Regions from separate parts of the Thermorhabdus hydrogeniformans genome, predicted to be linked through region 1. Evidence: riboswitches for the same ligand, from Rfam matches in the RefSeq annotation. Region 1 holds a riboswitch; each other region holds the start of a gene.
The links. A riboswitch is a leader RNA that binds a small molecule or an ion and turns the genes downstream of it on or off. The one in region 1 is predicted to bind cobalamin.
Positions count from the first base shown of each region.

Region 1 (5,444 bases):
AGGCCCGGTGGGTAAAGGCAGGGCCAGGGCCACCGTGGATGGGGAACTTGCGGCTGAAGGGGAGCTCATGTTTGCCCTCAAGTAAATAAATAAAAGGGTCTGGGTCAACGGATAAAGACGCATGGAAGGGGAAAAATATTCTTAAGGTGAACGTCAGGGGTGATTATATGAACTGTCAAAAAGCCTTAAGGATATTTTTCATATATCTGCTGGCGTTGATGCTTGCAGTTTCGAGTTTTGCAGTAACCGGCGGATGTTCAAGGAAGCCGGCAAAATCCCCTTCCAGAGGTTCCGGTTCCGAAAAGAAGGAGTCTCAAGCCCTGCAAAAACTCCAGGCAGATGTGGAAAAGCTTGTTAAGGATTTTGAAAAAGAGTATTTGAAAAAGGCCGCCCCCTCTCCCACGTCTCAGGGGAGGGGAGCCGGGCAGGCGGGTCAGGGGCAGCAGGGCGACCGGCAAAGCGGTGGGCAGGGCGGACAGAAAGGCGGGCAATCTCAGGGCAAAGGTCAGGGAGGGGGTCAGGAGGGTGGCCAGCAGAGCGGCCAGGGCGGCATGCAGGGGCAGGCGGGACAGGAGTCGGAACCCGACTGGGCCAAATTTGAACAGGCCGTCACCCAGATACACTCTCAGTGGAACAGCTTCCAGCCCGAAGCCATGAAAAACGGAGCCACCCCCGACATGGTGGGCGCCTTCAGCGCCAACCTCAACCGGCTCACCATGACCCTTACCCGGCAGGATTTATATCAGGGATTGCTTTCCGCTAACGACCTCTACGAAAAAACCGTCTCCTTTGAAAAACTGTTCAAAACCAAGTCGCCCCCCGAAGCCAAAAATATCCTCTACAATATAAGAAACGCGCTGTACAGGGCTTTGAACAACGAGGAAAGCGAGGCGTCGTCGGCAATGGCCAAAGCTCTTGCCGGCTGGGAAATAGTTAAGGCTCAGCTTAAAAATATGGATACCGCCGGAAAGGTGGAATTTTCATTGAAAGAATTCCAACAGGCCCTTGCCGAAAAGGACCCGAACCTAATAAAAATCAAGGCTCAAATCGCGGAAAAGAATATCCAGGATGCGATAAAGTCCATGGAAATGCAGCAGTAACAGCAGTTTTAAACCCGCAGGTAGATGGGTGCAGGCCGATGGGAGCTTATGGCCTTCAAACATCAATGACGCCCAATAAGTATACCGGCTGGGAACACGTAAGTTTTAAATCCTCGGAGCTGGTAACCAGGACGCATGTGGCCGGGCCGGCGGATTTTTTTATGTCCAGCGGCACATTATCCTGCCAGGTCAGTGAAAGACCCAGATGTGACACCAGGAGCTCCGCTTCGCCTTTTATGCCTTTGGAACCAACGGGAATTATGTCATGTATGCATGGAATCTGGGAAAGCTTTCTTACCAGATTTGTGTCGGCGATCCGGGAGTCGTTTAATTTTACCTCGTCTCCCACCCTGGGCATCCCGACACAGTAAAGCCTGTCTCCGGCCCGCGTTCTGTTCACGCGCAGGTCGCTTTTTTTTGCTATTCCGGTTACCGTGACGCCGAGGCCTGTCTGACAGGTGAGGATGTTTTTTTCTGTGCTGATGACCACGGGCAGGTCCAGGCCGGCTTCGCACAATTCCTCCCTGATTCCCGCCAAGATTTTTTCCCCGGTGGGTGACGGCTCGCAGCATACGGCGGCCGCCACCGCCTTTGGGGCGGCCCCAACGGCCAGGGTTTCCATCAGGGCCACCCGGCAGGTGAACCTCCCCACCACGGATGCCGGTACCTTCACCACATCCCTCCGCTTCTCACCAATCCCCCCCGCGGAATCGCATGCTATCGTGAGATAGAAGTCCCCCGGAATATCTACAATGCACACATCCCGGTTTGAGGGCAGGATTTTGTTTTCTGCCAACTTTTTCCCCTCCAGTGTAATCTATGGTTTTATCTTTGCGTAGAAAGTGGTTTCACATCTATCTATTTGACAGAGATGCTTCATCCGGTTTGAAAACCGCCGCCACGGCCCTGTAAACCAGGGCGGCCAAGGCCACGTTGGCAAAAGAAGCCGAGAGCAGCGGAATAACCATGGCGGCAAAAAAACCAAAGCCAAACTGCGGCAGCGGGATAAAACTGGCCGGCGCCACTATCCCGTTTAGAAGCGTGGCTGCGACCACCGCCAGTGGAAGGCTGAATCTTTTGAGCCGGCCGTACACCCAGGCGAAAACGGCCATCTCCAGGGCAATAATCAAGTGCAGGGGCAGGGTCAAGGGAAATCCGGCTAAAAAACCGGTAAAAAGGTGCCCCAGGGCGGCGGTGACTGCACCGTATCCGGGGCCCAGAAAAAGGGCGGCCAGAAACCCCGGGGCCGAATCGAAGGCAACCGTCCCCGTGGGGCTTGGCAACTTGATGGCGGCCCCCGCGGCGCTTAGGGCAATAAACATTCCCGTCAAAACCAGATTTTTTGTTTTTTGCATGATCCTGAACCCTCCTGTATTTATTGTTTTTAACACAAATGAAAAAGCCCGCAGTCTAACATGCATTAGACCGCGGACTTTACCATCATCCCCGGAATCAAAACCTCTCAAGGCAGGTCTCCTGGCTCAGGTTCACAGCCGCTTAATCCTTCCCGGTTTCCCAGTGGATACATTAAGCCGCTCCCCTTTACAGTGGCGGGACCGCGCCGGACTTTCACCGGTCTTCCCTATTCTCCCCCAAGGGGGCACCTCGAGAGGGTTGCTGCAATTTTACTGATATTATTATATAAAAAAGCTGTCGGTTGTGTCAACAAATAAGAAAATCATTGCAATATTAAAAAAAAGAGCCGAGAAAAAGCTTGACATGGCATGGAAGTTAATGATAATATAATAAAAATTAATACCCCTGTCGGCAGAGGGGTGAGGTAGAGGTTGCGATAGCCAAGAGTACCGCCGGTGAGTTGGGGGCGATGATCCGGCGGGAAAGGGGCGTTCGCCGAAGTCCGGGAATTCCCGCGTTCCCGGGCTGGGGTCGCATTTAAGAGGTGCGGCACTGTCACCAGAGTGTTATTTGGTGGAGCGCTATCTCACAACCGTGGGAATTTTTTTAATTTGTGTAAAACGGTTATGAGCTCTGGTGCCATAATCGTTTTAATTTTATGATTTTTTATTCGGAACAAAATCGCCTGATCGCGGAAAATGGGCTGCTGTTTGTTTACCGGTCTGCATATAAATATATAAAAAACTTGGAAAGGATGAGTGTCATGGTTGCGGGTAAAATTAAAGTCATCGTGACAGGCGCGGCCGGGAGGGTCGGGAGGGAAATTTCTTCCGCCATTCTGGAACAGGAGGATATGGAACTGGTGGGCGCCGTAGACGTGGCGGGCACGGGGCAAGACCTGGGAGAACTGGTGGGGAAAAAACAAACAGGAATAATTGTGGAAAAAGACCTGGAACAGGTTATCAAAAGAACCGATGCCGAGGTAATGGTAGATTTCACCAACAGCCAGGCTGCCCTGGAAAACGCGCGGGTGGCCGTTTTCAACGGAGTGAGGCCTGTTATAGGTACCACCGGACTGGCTCCGTCGGATATTGAAAAACTGCGGGCCTGGTGTGAGCAAAACCGTACCGGTGCTTTCCTGGCGCCCAATTTTGCCATTGGCGCGGTTTTAATGATGCTGATGGCCAGAATGGCCGCCAGGTACTTCCCGGATGTTGAGATCATCGAACTTCACCATGACGGCAAACTCGACGCCCCATCGGGGACTTCACTGATGACGGCGGAACTAATTAACCGCGAACGGGGGCATGTGGAAGAGGCCAAAAGGCCCGAGCTGGAGAAATTACCCAACGTCCGCGGAGGAAGCCTGAATGGCGTAAGAATCCACAGCGTCAGGCTTCCGGGGCTGATAGCCCACCAGGAAGTGATATTCGGCGGATTGGGTCAGATATTGAGCATAAGGCACGATTCCACCAGCCGGGTGTCGTTTGTACCCGGTGTTCTCCTGGCCGTAAGGAAAGTCCGGGAGCTTCAAGGGGTGGTTATCGGGCTGGAAAACTTGATGGAGTTCTGACGGTCTTTTGGCAAGCACCTTTTTCAGGTATTTATAATAAAATAAATTGATGCAACAACTTCTGGAGGGATATGAGAAATGAAGAAATTGAACGTAGCTGTAGTCGGGGTGGGCGCTGTGGGGAATACCATCCTGGAAGTGCTCAAAGAGCGCCGGTTCCCCGTAGGAAATTTAAAATTGCTGGCCACCAGGCGCTCGGCCGGGAAAAAGATAAAATTCGGTGACAGGGAATACGAAATCGAAGAAACAACCCCGGAATCCTTTAACGGCGTGGACCTCGCGCTGTTTGCCGGAGGAGAGGCCAGTTTAAAATTCGCAGGCGAAGCCGTAAAGCGCGGCGCCGTGGTCATCGACAACAGCAGCAATTTCCGCCTGGATCCCCAGGTGCCGCTGGTGGTGCCGGAAGTAAACCCCGACGACGTCAGGTGGCACCGGGGCATCATCGCCAACCCCAACTGTTCCACCATTCAGATGGTGGTGGCTTTAAAGCCGCTCCACGATGCCGCGAGGATTAAGCGGGTGATTGTTTCGACTTATCAGGCCGTATCCGGCGCGGGCCAGGAAGCGATGGACGAGCTGATAGAACAGACCGGTGCGGTGCTGGCCGGTGACATGATGCCGCCAAAGGTTTTTCCGCACCGGATAGCTTTTAACCTTATACCTCACATAGATGTTTTTATGGAAAACTCCTACACAAAGGAAGAAATGAAAATGGTATATGAGACCAGGAAGATGTTCCACGACGACAGCATTCTCATTAGCGCCACAGCCGTCAGGGTGCCGGTGCTGAGAAGCCATTCCGAAGCCGTTACCATTGAGACCGAAAGAAAGCTTTCCCCGGCGGAGGCCAGGGAGATACTGAGCAGGGCGCCGGGGGTGGTCGTGATGGACGACCCCGGAAAGGCGATTTATCCAATGCCTGCGGATTGCTCCAATCGCGACGAGGTATTCGTAGGCCGCATCAGGGAGGACATATCCTGCCCCAGCGGGCTGTGCATGTGGGTTGTGGCGGACCAGTTGAGGAAGGGCGCCGCCACCAATGCGGTCCAGATAGCCGAATTGTTATTGAATTACGGGTTGATATAGGTGGGGGCAAAAATGAAGATTCTGGTACAGAAATTTGGAGGAACATCGGTGGCCACACCCGAAGCGAGGCGGCGGGTGATAGAAAAAATAATTAATGCCCGAAAGCAGGGTTACCGGCTGGTGGTCGTGGTTTCCGCCATGGGGAGGCGGGGCGCCCCTTATGCCACCGATACCCTGAAGGGTCTTCTGGAAGCTTCGGGTTCAAATGTATCTCCGAGGGAGATGGACCTTATCCTCTCCTGCGGGGAAATCATTTCCGGCACCGTTTTAACCGGTTCCCTGCAGGCCGCAGGATTCAAGGCCATCTTTTTAACCGGGGCCCAGGCGGG
Region 1 is NZ_JBJYKD010000026.1:2,655-8,098, reverse strand. It holds gene fabZ (3-hydroxyacyl-ACP dehydratase FabZ) at 1-85, shown strand, start outside; gene ACKX14_RS11940 (hypothetical protein) at 168-1,100, shown strand; gene ACKX14_RS11935 (alpha-ribazole kinase) at 1,156-1,896, opposite strand; gene ACKX14_RS11930 (ECF transporter S component) at 1,955-2,455, opposite strand; cobalamin riboswitch at 2,550-2,723, opposite strand; lysine riboswitch at 2,874-3,048, shown strand; gene dapB (4-hydroxy-tetrahydrodipicolinate reductase) at 3,220-4,029, shown strand; gene ACKX14_RS11920 (aspartate-semialdehyde dehydrogenase) at 4,108-5,115, shown strand; gene dapG (aspartate kinase) at 5,128-5,444, shown strand, end outside.

Region 2 (5,444 bases), on a different contig from region 1:
TTACCGGCAGGGGGCGGGTGGCGGCCTGCCCCTGCCGGACTTTGTAAAGTAGGATGATTATCGATAAAAAATTATATTATAGCTCAAATCTATTATATCACAATCAAAACAGAATATCTAACTTTCTTCTGGCGAAAAAAAGAGAGGGCATTTTTGGATAAAGAAAGGGATAACCCAAAATTAAACTAAGCGGGGGACTGAGAATGAAAGTTGCGATTACATCCACAGGCAGTGATCTGGATTCCATGGTGGATGAGAGATTCGGGCGCTGCAGGTATTTTATTTTTGTTGACCCGGATACTGAGGAATTTGAAGCCATGGAAAATGAATATACGGGCGGCACCCATGGCACGGGTGTTCAGGTAGCCCAGTTCATAGTTGATAAGGGGGTTTCCGCCCTTATAACGGGGAATGTGGGCCCCAACGCCATGAGGGTATTGACGGAATCCGGAATAAAAGTATTTACCACCAATTCTATGAGCGTCAGAGAAGCCGTGGAATATTATAGAGAAGGCAAATTGAGCATGGCTTCTGGCCCCACGACAACACCGCATATGTAAAACGACAAAAAGTGAACCATTTCCGGCAGAAGAGCGACTTTCTACACTAAGTTCCACACTCATATTAATCAATCTATAGATTTGGAGGAATTTTATCATGAAGATAGCCATAGCCACCGATGGGAATATGGTTTCGGCCCATTTCGGGCACTGTCCCCAGTATACCATATATGATGTGGACGAAAAGCAAAACAGGATAAACTCGAAATTGGTAATTGAAAATCCGGGTCACCAGCCCGGCTTCCTGCCCGGGTATCTGGCAGAATTAGGGGTTAACTGCATTATAGCCGGGGGCATGGGCCCAAGGGCTCGGGAACTGTTTGCCCAGAATAAAATTGCAACCATAACCGGTGTATCCGGCCGGGTGGACGATGTGATACGGGAATATCTCAAAGGGAATATGGCGGGCGGCGGCAATCTGTGCGATCACGGAGAAGGAGATCACAGCGGGCATTGCTCCCACTGACGCACAAGATTATTTTCCAAATGGCGGTGAAGTCATGATAATTGCCATTGCCAGCGGGAAAGGCGGCACAGGGAAGACCACGGTGGCCGTAAATCTTGCCTTTTCATTAAAAGATGATATGCCGGTGGCATTACTGGACTGCGATGTGGAAGAGCCCAATGCCCATATTTTCCTTATGCCTGAATTTACCGAAAAGGAGCCTGTTACCCTGCCGGTGCCTTCCATAGATTCCGATAAATGCACCCACTGCGGAATTTGCACCAAAATATGCGCCTATCATGCCCTGGCCGACCTGGGCAAACAGATACTGGTATTTGAAGAACTCTGCCACGGCTGCGGGGGATGCAGCCTGCTCTGTCCTCCCGGAGCCATAACGGAAATTCATAAGGAAATAGGGTTTGTGGAACGGGGAACTGCCAGAGGTATGGAATTTATCCAGGGGACCCTTTCCATTGGCTCGGTTCTGGCTCCACCGGTAATCAAGAAAGTGAAAAGCAGGATTAAAAGCGGCCCTGTGGTTATAACGACTGCGGCAGAAAATCTGCCCGCAAGCAGGCAAGATGGATGCCGCACAAAGTTTCATCAAATCTACCGTTTAAATAACTTCGAGGCTTGCCTCGAAGATAAAAATCTAAGAGTTGTTATAATCGACTCGCCTCCCGGCACGTCGTGCCCCATGATAAATGCTGTATCCGGAGCCGATTACTGCGTGCTGGTGACCGAACCCACGCCCTTCGGGCTAAACGACCTGAAGCTGGCCGCAGGAGTTGTCAGGGAACTCGGAATCCCTTTCGGCGTTGTAATTCCTCAGGACCGGCGGAGGTTTTGAGGGATATAGTCATGGCTCTAAATAATACGGATTTAATTAAATGTCATAAATAAGATTGACTTAAACAGGCTTTCAGAAAAGGTCCGCAATCCTGCCAGTTTAATTAAACCTCATAGAAAAGATTGACAAGAAAATAGACAATATCATATAATAAAAACGAAAGCAGGTATCATGAAGATACGAAAGCATGACCATGAAGGTCTATGGCGGATGAATCCGTCAGGGCTTCATGGTCTTTTGTTTTATCAAAGTTTTTTGTGTATGCCTTGAAATAATAAAATCATCAGGAGGTATCTCAAATGCCATCAAAAAATTATAATCTTGCCACTTCCGGTTTGCTGATAGCCATCGGTATCCTTTTACCTATAGCTTTTCACTCTTTTAAGATGGGAGGGCAAATCTTTTTGCCCATGCACCTGCCGGTACTTTTGGGCGGTTTTATGCTGCCCTGGCAATTCGCCGGAGCCGTAGGACTAATTACCCCCTTCCTGAGCTTCCTGTTTACCTCCATGCCGCCGGTGCCGGGGGTGTTTGGTATGATGGCAGAACTTTTTACATACGGGTTCGTTGCGTCTGTAGCTTATAATAAACTCAGGCTGGGAATCTATCCGTCTTTGATAACATCAATGCTTGCCGGGAGATTTGTATCTATTGTAGGCAACTGGATTATCGCTGCCGTTATCATGGGCAAAACCTTTAATTTTGTAAAATTTACTTACGGGCTTTTTGTGGTGGCGCTGCCCGGAATAGCCATTCAATTAATTCTTTTACCGATCCTCGTAAAGTTGATTGTAACCGGCAGCAGGAAAAATGAACCGCATAAAATTTAAAGGAATGTGATAAAAATGGTGTTGACTCAGAGAGATTTTTTTAACAATTTGGCTTCTGAGTGGGACAATAAAGTAACACATGATCCGTTCAAGTTGGCGGAAATAATAAATCTGATAAATTTATCAGAAGGTGCCTGTGTTTTAGATGTGGGGTGTGGCACCGGAGTGCTGGTTCCTTATATAATTGAAAAAATAGGGCGCTCCGGCCGCATTGTGGGCCTTGACATCGCGGAAAAAATGGTGGAAAGGGCCAGGGAAAAATTTCCGGAAAGAGACTTTCCGAATGTGGATTTTGTCGCTGGAGACATTATGAATTATAATTCCCGCGATTCCTTTGACTTTATAATATGTTATTCTTCCTTCCCGCATTTTTCCGACAAAGAACAAAGCATTAAAAAAATGACCTCCCTGTTAAATCCTAAAGGCAAGCTCATCATATGCCATTCCGAAAGCAGGGAAAAGATAAACGGCCTGCACCGGTCTCTAGATAAAGCCGTATCTTCGGACATTCTGCCCGCCGGCCTGCAGGTGGCGGCCTATATGCAGTCGGCCGGGTTAAAAGTGGAAACTGTAATAGATGATGAAGAAAAATATGTGATTATAGGTATTAAAGGATAAGAAGATGGCTAAATAGATAAGATTTTTGCCGGATTGCATGCGAAACCCTGCTTATTGCTTTTTTAACCAGAATTTAGTATAATAAATTAAAAATGATAGATAATTAAAGTGTCTTTAAAAAGCAAGTCATTACGTTTTAATCATTCGCTGGTGCTGCATCAACGGCGTGAAAGTTTAAATAGAATATTTGAGATGCAGGTGTTTTAATCCTCAGGATTAAACTTAAAAGGGAAGTCGGGTGAAAATCCCGCGCGGTCCCGCCACTGTGAAGGTGAGCCGCCTTATAATACGCCACTGGGAAACCGGGAAGGCATAAGGCGGCGATGAACCTGAGCCAGGAGACCTGCCTGCATCCGGATACACTCACCTACGAGAGATAGGGAGGTGTGTTGATGTGCATTTCAACTCGACATAAAACCCCTTAACTTTTCGTAGTTAAGGGGTTTTTCGTTATAGCTGATGAAGATTATTCAAAAGAGGGAGGTAACGATTTTGATTAAAAAAGTATTTGCAGCTGCTTTAATGCTGTGGTTTTTACCGCGGCAGGTTTTTGCCATGCACATAACGGAGGGGTTTTTACCATTAAAGTGGGCCATTGTCTGGGATTTACTGGCACTCCCGTTTATTATACTCGGTTTAATCTCCATAAGAAAGTTGGTAAATAAAAACCCTAAATTGAAAATGCTCCTGGGTTTTGCCGGGGCTTTCGCCTTTGTGCTATCTGCACTTAAGCTCCCATCGGTGACGGGCAGCTGTTCCCACCCGACCGGAGTGGGCCTGGGAGCCATCCTGTTCGGGCCGTGGGCCATGAGCGTGCTGGGAAGTATTATTCTTCTCTTCCAGGCATTACTTTTAGCCCATGGCGGTATAACAACTCTTGGAGCAAACATTTTTTCCATGGCGGTGGTGGGGCCTTTTGTATCATATATAGTCTACCGGAGCATAAAAAAGATGGGCCGGTCTGGACGGCTTTCGGTTTTCCTGGCAGCCGCTCTGGGAGATTTATTTACTTATGTGACCACATCTTTCCAGCTGGCTCTGGCATTTCCGGCCGATACCGGCGGATTTGCCGTATCCTTTATGAAGTTTATGGCAATATTTGCGGTTACCCAGGTGCCCCTGGCCATAAGTGAAGGGCTTTTGACCGTGATGGTGATAAACCTGCTGTCTGCGTATAACGAGGATATGCTTACCGGACTTTCGGTGATTTCAGGGGAGGGTCGTTATGAAGAGTAAAGACCTTTTACTAAAAAATTTATTTCTTGCTCTGCTTGTAATACTACTTGCAGTCTTTCCGCTGTTTATATTAAAAGGCGCTGAGTTCGGAGGTGCCGATGGCAAGGCGGAGGAAGTCATCCTTGCGGTAAAATCCGGTTACCAGCCGTGGTTTAAACCACTATGGGAGCCTCCCAGCGGCGAGATAGAAAGCCTTTTGTTTGCCCTTCAAGCTGCCATAGGGGCGGGGTTCATAGGTTACTATTTCGGTCAGTTAAAGGCGAGGAAAAATGCTGATAGATAATTTTGCATATAATAACAGACTTAAAAGTGTGCATCCGGGGGAGAAACTGGCTTTTGCTTTTATCTCCGGGGTGCTCTGCTTTGTTCCCAATATATATGTAAATATGGCGGTTATTTTCATTGTTGCGGCGGTGCTGGTATTTAAAGCAAAGATTCCGGTCAGGGTTTATTTAAAAATTCTTTTTCCCCCGATATTTTTTCTTTTAATCAGCATTCCGGCCGTAGTGATAAATGTATTGCCTGCCGGAAGTGATATGTTGATGGATTTTGCGGTGTTCAACATGAGAATCGGCGTGACATACGGGGGTTTGAAGACGGCGGGGTTGTTGTTTTTCAGGTCCATAGGCCTCGTTTCCTGCGTGTATTTTCTTGCGCTAACAACACCCGTGCCGGACCTTATGATGGTACTGAAAAGGTTGAAGCTACCGGTGATTTTTCTGGAGCTCATGCACCTGATGTATAAATATCTGTTCGTTCTTCTGGAAACTGCCGGCAGGATATATGTATCGCAGAATTCCCGGCTGGGATACGCATCTTTAAAATCAACTTTTTCTTCTCTAAGCATGCTTTCATCGGCACTCTTCATCAGAGCGTATGACGATGCCGAAAAATTCTATACGGCG
Region 2 is NZ_JBJYKD010000006.1:63,656-69,099, forward strand. It holds gene ACKX14_RS04380 (NifB/NifX family molybdenum-iron cluster-binding protein) at 204-560, shown strand; gene ACKX14_RS04385 (NifB/NifX family molybdenum-iron cluster-binding protein) at 658-1,026, shown strand; gene ACKX14_RS04390 (P-loop NTPase) at 1,061-1,855, shown strand; gene ACKX14_RS04395 (ECF transporter S component) at 2,155-2,685, shown strand; gene ACKX14_RS04400 (class I SAM-dependent methyltransferase) at 2,701-3,303, shown strand; cobalamin riboswitch at 3,483-3,668, shown strand; gene ACKX14_RS04405 (energy-coupling factor ABC transporter permease) at 3,826-4,539, shown strand; gene ACKX14_RS04410 (energy-coupling factor ABC transporter substrate-binding protein) at 4,529-4,822, shown strand; gene cbiQ (cobalt ECF transporter T component CbiQ) at 4,809-5,444, shown strand, end outside.
Region 2: another riboswitch for cobalamin. It lies ahead of ACKX14_RS04405 (energy-coupling factor ABC transporter permease); the one in region 1 lies ahead of ACKX14_RS11930 (ECF transporter S component).

Region 3 (5,444 bases), on a different contig from region 1:
CGTCTGATATTCCAACTTCTTCCATGGCCTTAATAATCCTGGAATTTTTATCTTTGCCTTTATACCCTTTTAATTCGGCGGCAAAGTTTAAAAAATCTCTGACGGTCATTTCTTTATAAAGGGGAGGGGTTTCAGGCAAGTAACCGATATGCCTTTTAGCGGCTACCGGCTGTTTTGCCACATCATATCCCGCGACCCTTACAAGGCCCGAACTGGGATGAATGTATCCCGTTATGAGTCTCATCGTGGTGGATTTACCGGCCCCGTTCGGCCCCAGCAGCCCCAGGATTTCACCCCTTTTTACGAAAAGAGATATATTGTTAACCGCCGTCTTGTTTCCATATCTTTTCGTGACATTAAAAAGCTCTATCAAGGCGAATTCCTCCTTTCTGTAGATCCTGGAATAATATTGTTTTTTTGGGACAAAATATTCTTGAGGTGAGCTTATGGGGAAAAAATGTTTAAAATTGAAAGGGACAACGACATAAAAATACGGAGAAGTATCCCTCTCTCTATAAAAGATTCAAAATTGAAGCCGCAAAACAACCGGTCTTTTTAAAAAAAGTCAAGCTTCATGGTTGGGAAATGCTTTACGGCTCAGCAAACCGTGAAAATGAGCATTTAATGAAAAAGATGGCGAAGTAAAACATAATAAAATGGGACAAACCAATATAAAAATTATACCATAGATTGATACAAATTTTTATTCAATTTTAATTTGGAATTTAATAAAAGGAGGACGCCTGATGGAACTAAACTTAATTGTTGAAAATCAACTGGGAACGACAAAAGGGACGGCGGTGGAGGCAGCGGTCACCCAAAATTATCAGGGTGAATGTATGGAAGTGGGTTGGTACCTGGCAGCGGCCCGTCAGGCTCAGAGAGAAGGATTTGCGGAGGTGGCGGAGGTATTCAAAACCATTGCGTGGGAAGAAGCAGCCCATGCTGCACGATTTGCGGAGTTAAACGGGGAGGTAGGTACCACCAGGGACAACCTGGAAAAAGCCATAAATGGTGAGCAAAACTCCAACCGCACCAAAAGAGAAGCCGCCGTCCTGGCAAAACAAAATAATATCGACGAAGCTCATGATGTATTTGATGAAGCTGCGAAAGATGAATCCCGCCATGCCAGGGCGCTTAAAGGTATAAAGGATAGGTTGTTTATGGGTCTATAGAGTAGAAATTCGGTGATGTTGTTGCCTGGGGCAATACACATCACCGAATTTGCTATCGATTATAAAAATCGGGTCTATATGTTTTTGAGGAAAGATTTGATTTTTATAAAAAATTAAGTGTATTTAAACTTGGGCTTCGTTTGTGTATAATTAGCTCTGGGTGATATGCATGTCCACTCTCTGGGGGTATGCCAGCGAGCTTATAATTAAATACGGTTACTTCGGCCTTTATCTTAGTTTGCTGGCTGAAGGGACGGGATTGCCGCTGCCCGTTCAGTTACTTTTCATGGCGGCGGCCTACTTCGTTAAAATAAAAAAGATGTCTTTGATTAATGTCATCATAATTGCTACAGCAGGCAATTTATCGGGGAACATCCTAGCCTATTATCTGGTGTATTACGGGGGCAGGCCGATTATAAAAAGGTTAAACATATTTTTGAAGATAAAGGATGAGGATATATATAAAATAAAAAACTGGTTTAACAGATATGGTGGTCTTACGAATATGGTCAGCCGCTGGATAGGTATAACCAGAACACCGGCCATATGGGCTGCTGGCCTGTTTCGCATTGATTTTTTTTCATACGTGCTTTTTTCTTTGATTGGCGATTTTTTGTGGGCCGTTTTCTGGATTGTATTTTATATAAAAATGTACGACAATATGCGGTTGCTCCTTGGGCTGCCTTTGGAGTATAAATTGGTCGCCGTGGCGGTTTTTCTAATATTTATTTTTCTGGCGTGGGACATATTTCTTAAGTACTTCAGAAAGGGCCATGCCGGTTAGGGAATTCTAAAAGGCTTTGAATTAGGCTCCTTATATTTATGAGGAAATCCTCTACTTGTTAAAATGGGCGGTTTGGAGTATAATAGAGTAAAATTTATTGCATCAACAGGTGCCGCCGAGGTTAAAAGGGAATCAGGTGAAAATCCTGAGCGGTCCCGCCACTGTAACCGGGGATGAACTGCTAATGCCACTGGGAAACCGGGAAGGCGCAGGCAAGATGATCCGGAAGCCAGGAAACCTGCCTGTTGATAACAGGTACGAGCCTTCGAAGGAAAGGGGGAGTACGTATGCTGGTAAGCGTTAACCCGGTTTTTTCAAAGGAAGGCCGGGTTATTTTATTTTAAATTTCAACCAAAACTTAAAATCAGGAGGTAAAAATCAAAACGGCGGGGAATGCCGTTGGATTACAATCATGAAAAATAAGGTTTTACGGTCGCTCATATGCATATTTGTAATAGTTTTGGTAGCGGCTTTGGTCGCCGGATGTGGCAGTTTGAATAACGGCGGGAAAAAAGCAGAGGAAATATCATCACAGGATAATAATAAAGAGGCCGTATACCCGCTTACGGTAAAAGACCAGATGGGCCGGGATGTCACGATAGAAAAGCTACCGGAAAGGATCATATCCCTGGCTCCGAGCAATACCGAGATCCTTTTTGCACTGGGCCTTGGGGAAAAGGTGGTCGGGGTTACCGATTATTGCGATTACCCCGATGAGGCCAAGACAAAGGAAAAAATCGGCGGTTTTGCGGACCCCAATATGGAAAAGGTGATTTCCCTTAAACCGGACCTGGTTCTGGCCACCGGGATGCACCAAAAGCCGGTGGAGCAACTGGAAAAGCTCAATGTGCCGGTTATAGTACTCAATCCCGGGAATATCCAGGATATGTTAAACAGTATTGAAATAATAGGTACAGCCACCGGAAGACTTGTGCAGGCCAAGGAGCTGGTAAGTTCTTTAAAAGCCCGAATTAATAATGTGGAGGGCAGGGTGGCAGGCCTTGCCGAGAAACAGCGGCTTAAAGTGTATTACGAAGTATGGCCTTCACCATACACTACTGCTGGACCCGGCACTTTTGTCAATGACATTATAGAGAAGGCGGGGGGGCAAAATATAGCCGCCGATGCGGATAAGCAGTACCCGCAGTACAGCCAGGAGATGATTATCGCCAAGAATCCCGATATTATAATTTTCTCGCACCACGGTTCCACCCGCCAATCGGCTGATGATATATTGAAGCGGCCGGGGTGGGAAAATATCAGCGCCATAAAAAACAAAAAAGTCTTTTATGTGGATGAAGACATAGTCCAGCGGGCTACGCCCAGATTGGTTGACGGACTTGAGCGGTTTGCGGAAATTATTCACCCCGAGCTGTTTAAAAAATAACTGGAGGCAATGGCATGACCGGGAGGTCTCGTGGGCAGGATTTGGCAGAAAACATAATTTCTAAAAAAATGGATTTTAGATATAGCAGGATATATATGATGGTTATTAGCGCCATAATTTTAGGCGGCATTTTTTCGCTGCGGACAGGTTCGGTTGACATCGATCCCGGCCGGATTATAAAAATATTGCTTCACCGCCTGCCTTTTATCGGTCCTGGAATACCTGTGTCCTGGTCAAAATCCGAAGAAGCCATAATACTGCAATTGAGACTCCCGCGAATCGCACTTTCCTTTTTGGTCGGGGCGGAGCTTTCGGCAGCGGGAGTCATTTACCAGGGTATTTTTAGAAACCCCATGGCAGACCCATACGTTATAGGGGCGTCGGCCGGGGCTTCTCTGGGAGCTACCCTTGCCATCATGTTTTTTTCCGGCCTCAGAATTATCGGGGTGGGCTCAGTGCCATTTTTTGCCTTTCTTGGAGCTTTTGCGACGATTTTTATAGTTTACAGCATAGCCGGCGTTGGTGGGAGAACTTATTCCTTTACCCTGCTGCTATCAGGTATTGCCGTTAGCAGCTTTATTTCAGCACTGGTGTCTTTTTTCATGTATTTCAGCGACCAAAAACTGCACCAGATATACTTCTGGCTGCTGGGCAGTTTTTCATCCCAGGGGTGGAGCGAAGTGCTTTTGAATCTGCCTTATGGAATTGCAGGCTTGGCTCTTGGCGCGTTAAATTTACGGGCTTTAAACATACTGCAGCTGGGCGAAGATACGGCCTTTTTTACCGGTGTGGATACCGAACACTTGAAGAAAATAAGCCTGACCTCGGCGGCCCTTCTGACGGCTTCGGCCGTGGCGGTGAGCGGGGTCATCGGTTTTGTGGGTTTGATTATTCCTCACGTCTCCAGGATTACCATAGGACCTGATCACCGCAGACTTTTCTGGTTTTCGGCTCTTGTAGGAGGCCTTTATCTCATGCTGGCCGATACATTGTCCAGGGTGGTGATTGCGCCTACGGAATTGCCGGTGGGAATACTGACTGCGCTGTTCGGCGGGCCGTTTTTTCTCTACCTGCTCTTAAAGAAGAAAAACAGAGACTACAGGCTATAATCGGAAAGAGGGGAAGAAAAGTGAAAATCACCTTTATCACCGGGGGGGCCAGGAGCGGCAAGAGCCGGTTTGCCGAGAAAAAGGCGATGGAATCGGGGCAGAAGGTCGTTTATGTCGCCACCGCCCAGGCACTGGATGAGGAGATGGCCAGGAGAATAGCACTGCACCGGGAGAGAAGGCCCATCCACTGGGAGACCATTGAAGAGCCCAGGTATGTATCAAAGGCTTTAAGGGAGATAGAGAATGGCGAAAAATTCGTGAATTTTAAAGTTGTGTTGATAGATTGTCTGGCCCTTCTGGTGTGCAACTGGCTGCCCCTGGAAGAAGCAGAAAATCCCGAATTGTGGGAAGGGTTGAGAAAAGATCTTCTGAAGGAGGTCCGGTCATTAATAGAAGCGGCGAAAAGCATGAAGCAGGAGGTCATAATTGTCTCCAATGAAGTGGGTCTCGGCATTGTGCCAGAATATCCTCTTGGCAGGCTTTACAGGGACTTGCTGGGGGAAACTAACCAGATGATGGCAAACGCCGCCGACGAGGTCTTCTTTATGATTTCGGGTATACCTTTAAAGATAAAATAATCAAAAAAATGCGGTTTGTTAAGAAGGAGTTTTTATGATAGGTAAAGCCCGTTGTCCAGGAAGCTGCGGAGAAATTGTGCAGGGGGTCTTGGGAACCCGGAATTTTTTGATAACGTGCCCCATAGCCCTTTATTCCGAAGTTTCAGTGGAGCTTTCAATTGAAAAAAGCCATTTTGTCAATTCAATTAATCGCCATAACAGTACTGATAATATTAAAGCCCGACGGGCGGCCCAAAAAACCCTGGAATATTTCGGGGCCGGCAACTTTTCCGTAACCCTAGCCATTAACTCGCAAATTCCCCGGGGTATAGGTTTATCTTCCAGCACCGCCGATATAACGGCCACATGCCTTGCGGTGTCGGCGGCTCTGGGTGAGAAAATTTCACCTGCCGCTATTGCCGATATAGCCCT
Region 3 is NZ_JBJYKD010000007.1:23,684-29,127, forward strand. It holds gene ACKX14_RS04830 (ABC transporter ATP-binding protein) at 1-373, opposite strand, end outside; gene ACKX14_RS04835 (ferritin-like domain-containing protein) at 747-1,175, shown strand; gene ACKX14_RS04840 (DedA family protein) at 1,345-1,959, shown strand; cobalamin riboswitch at 2,050-2,219, shown strand; gene ACKX14_RS04845 (ABC transporter substrate-binding protein) at 2,372-3,346, shown strand; gene ACKX14_RS04850 (FecCD family ABC transporter permease) at 3,361-4,455, shown strand; gene cobU (bifunctional adenosylcobinamide kinase/adenosylcobinamide-phosphate guanylyltransferase) at 4,476-5,033, shown strand; gene ACKX14_RS04860 (GHMP family kinase ATP-binding protein) at 5,068-5,444, shown strand, end outside.
Region 3: another riboswitch for cobalamin. It lies ahead of ACKX14_RS04845 (ABC transporter substrate-binding protein); the one in region 1 lies ahead of ACKX14_RS11930 (ECF transporter S component).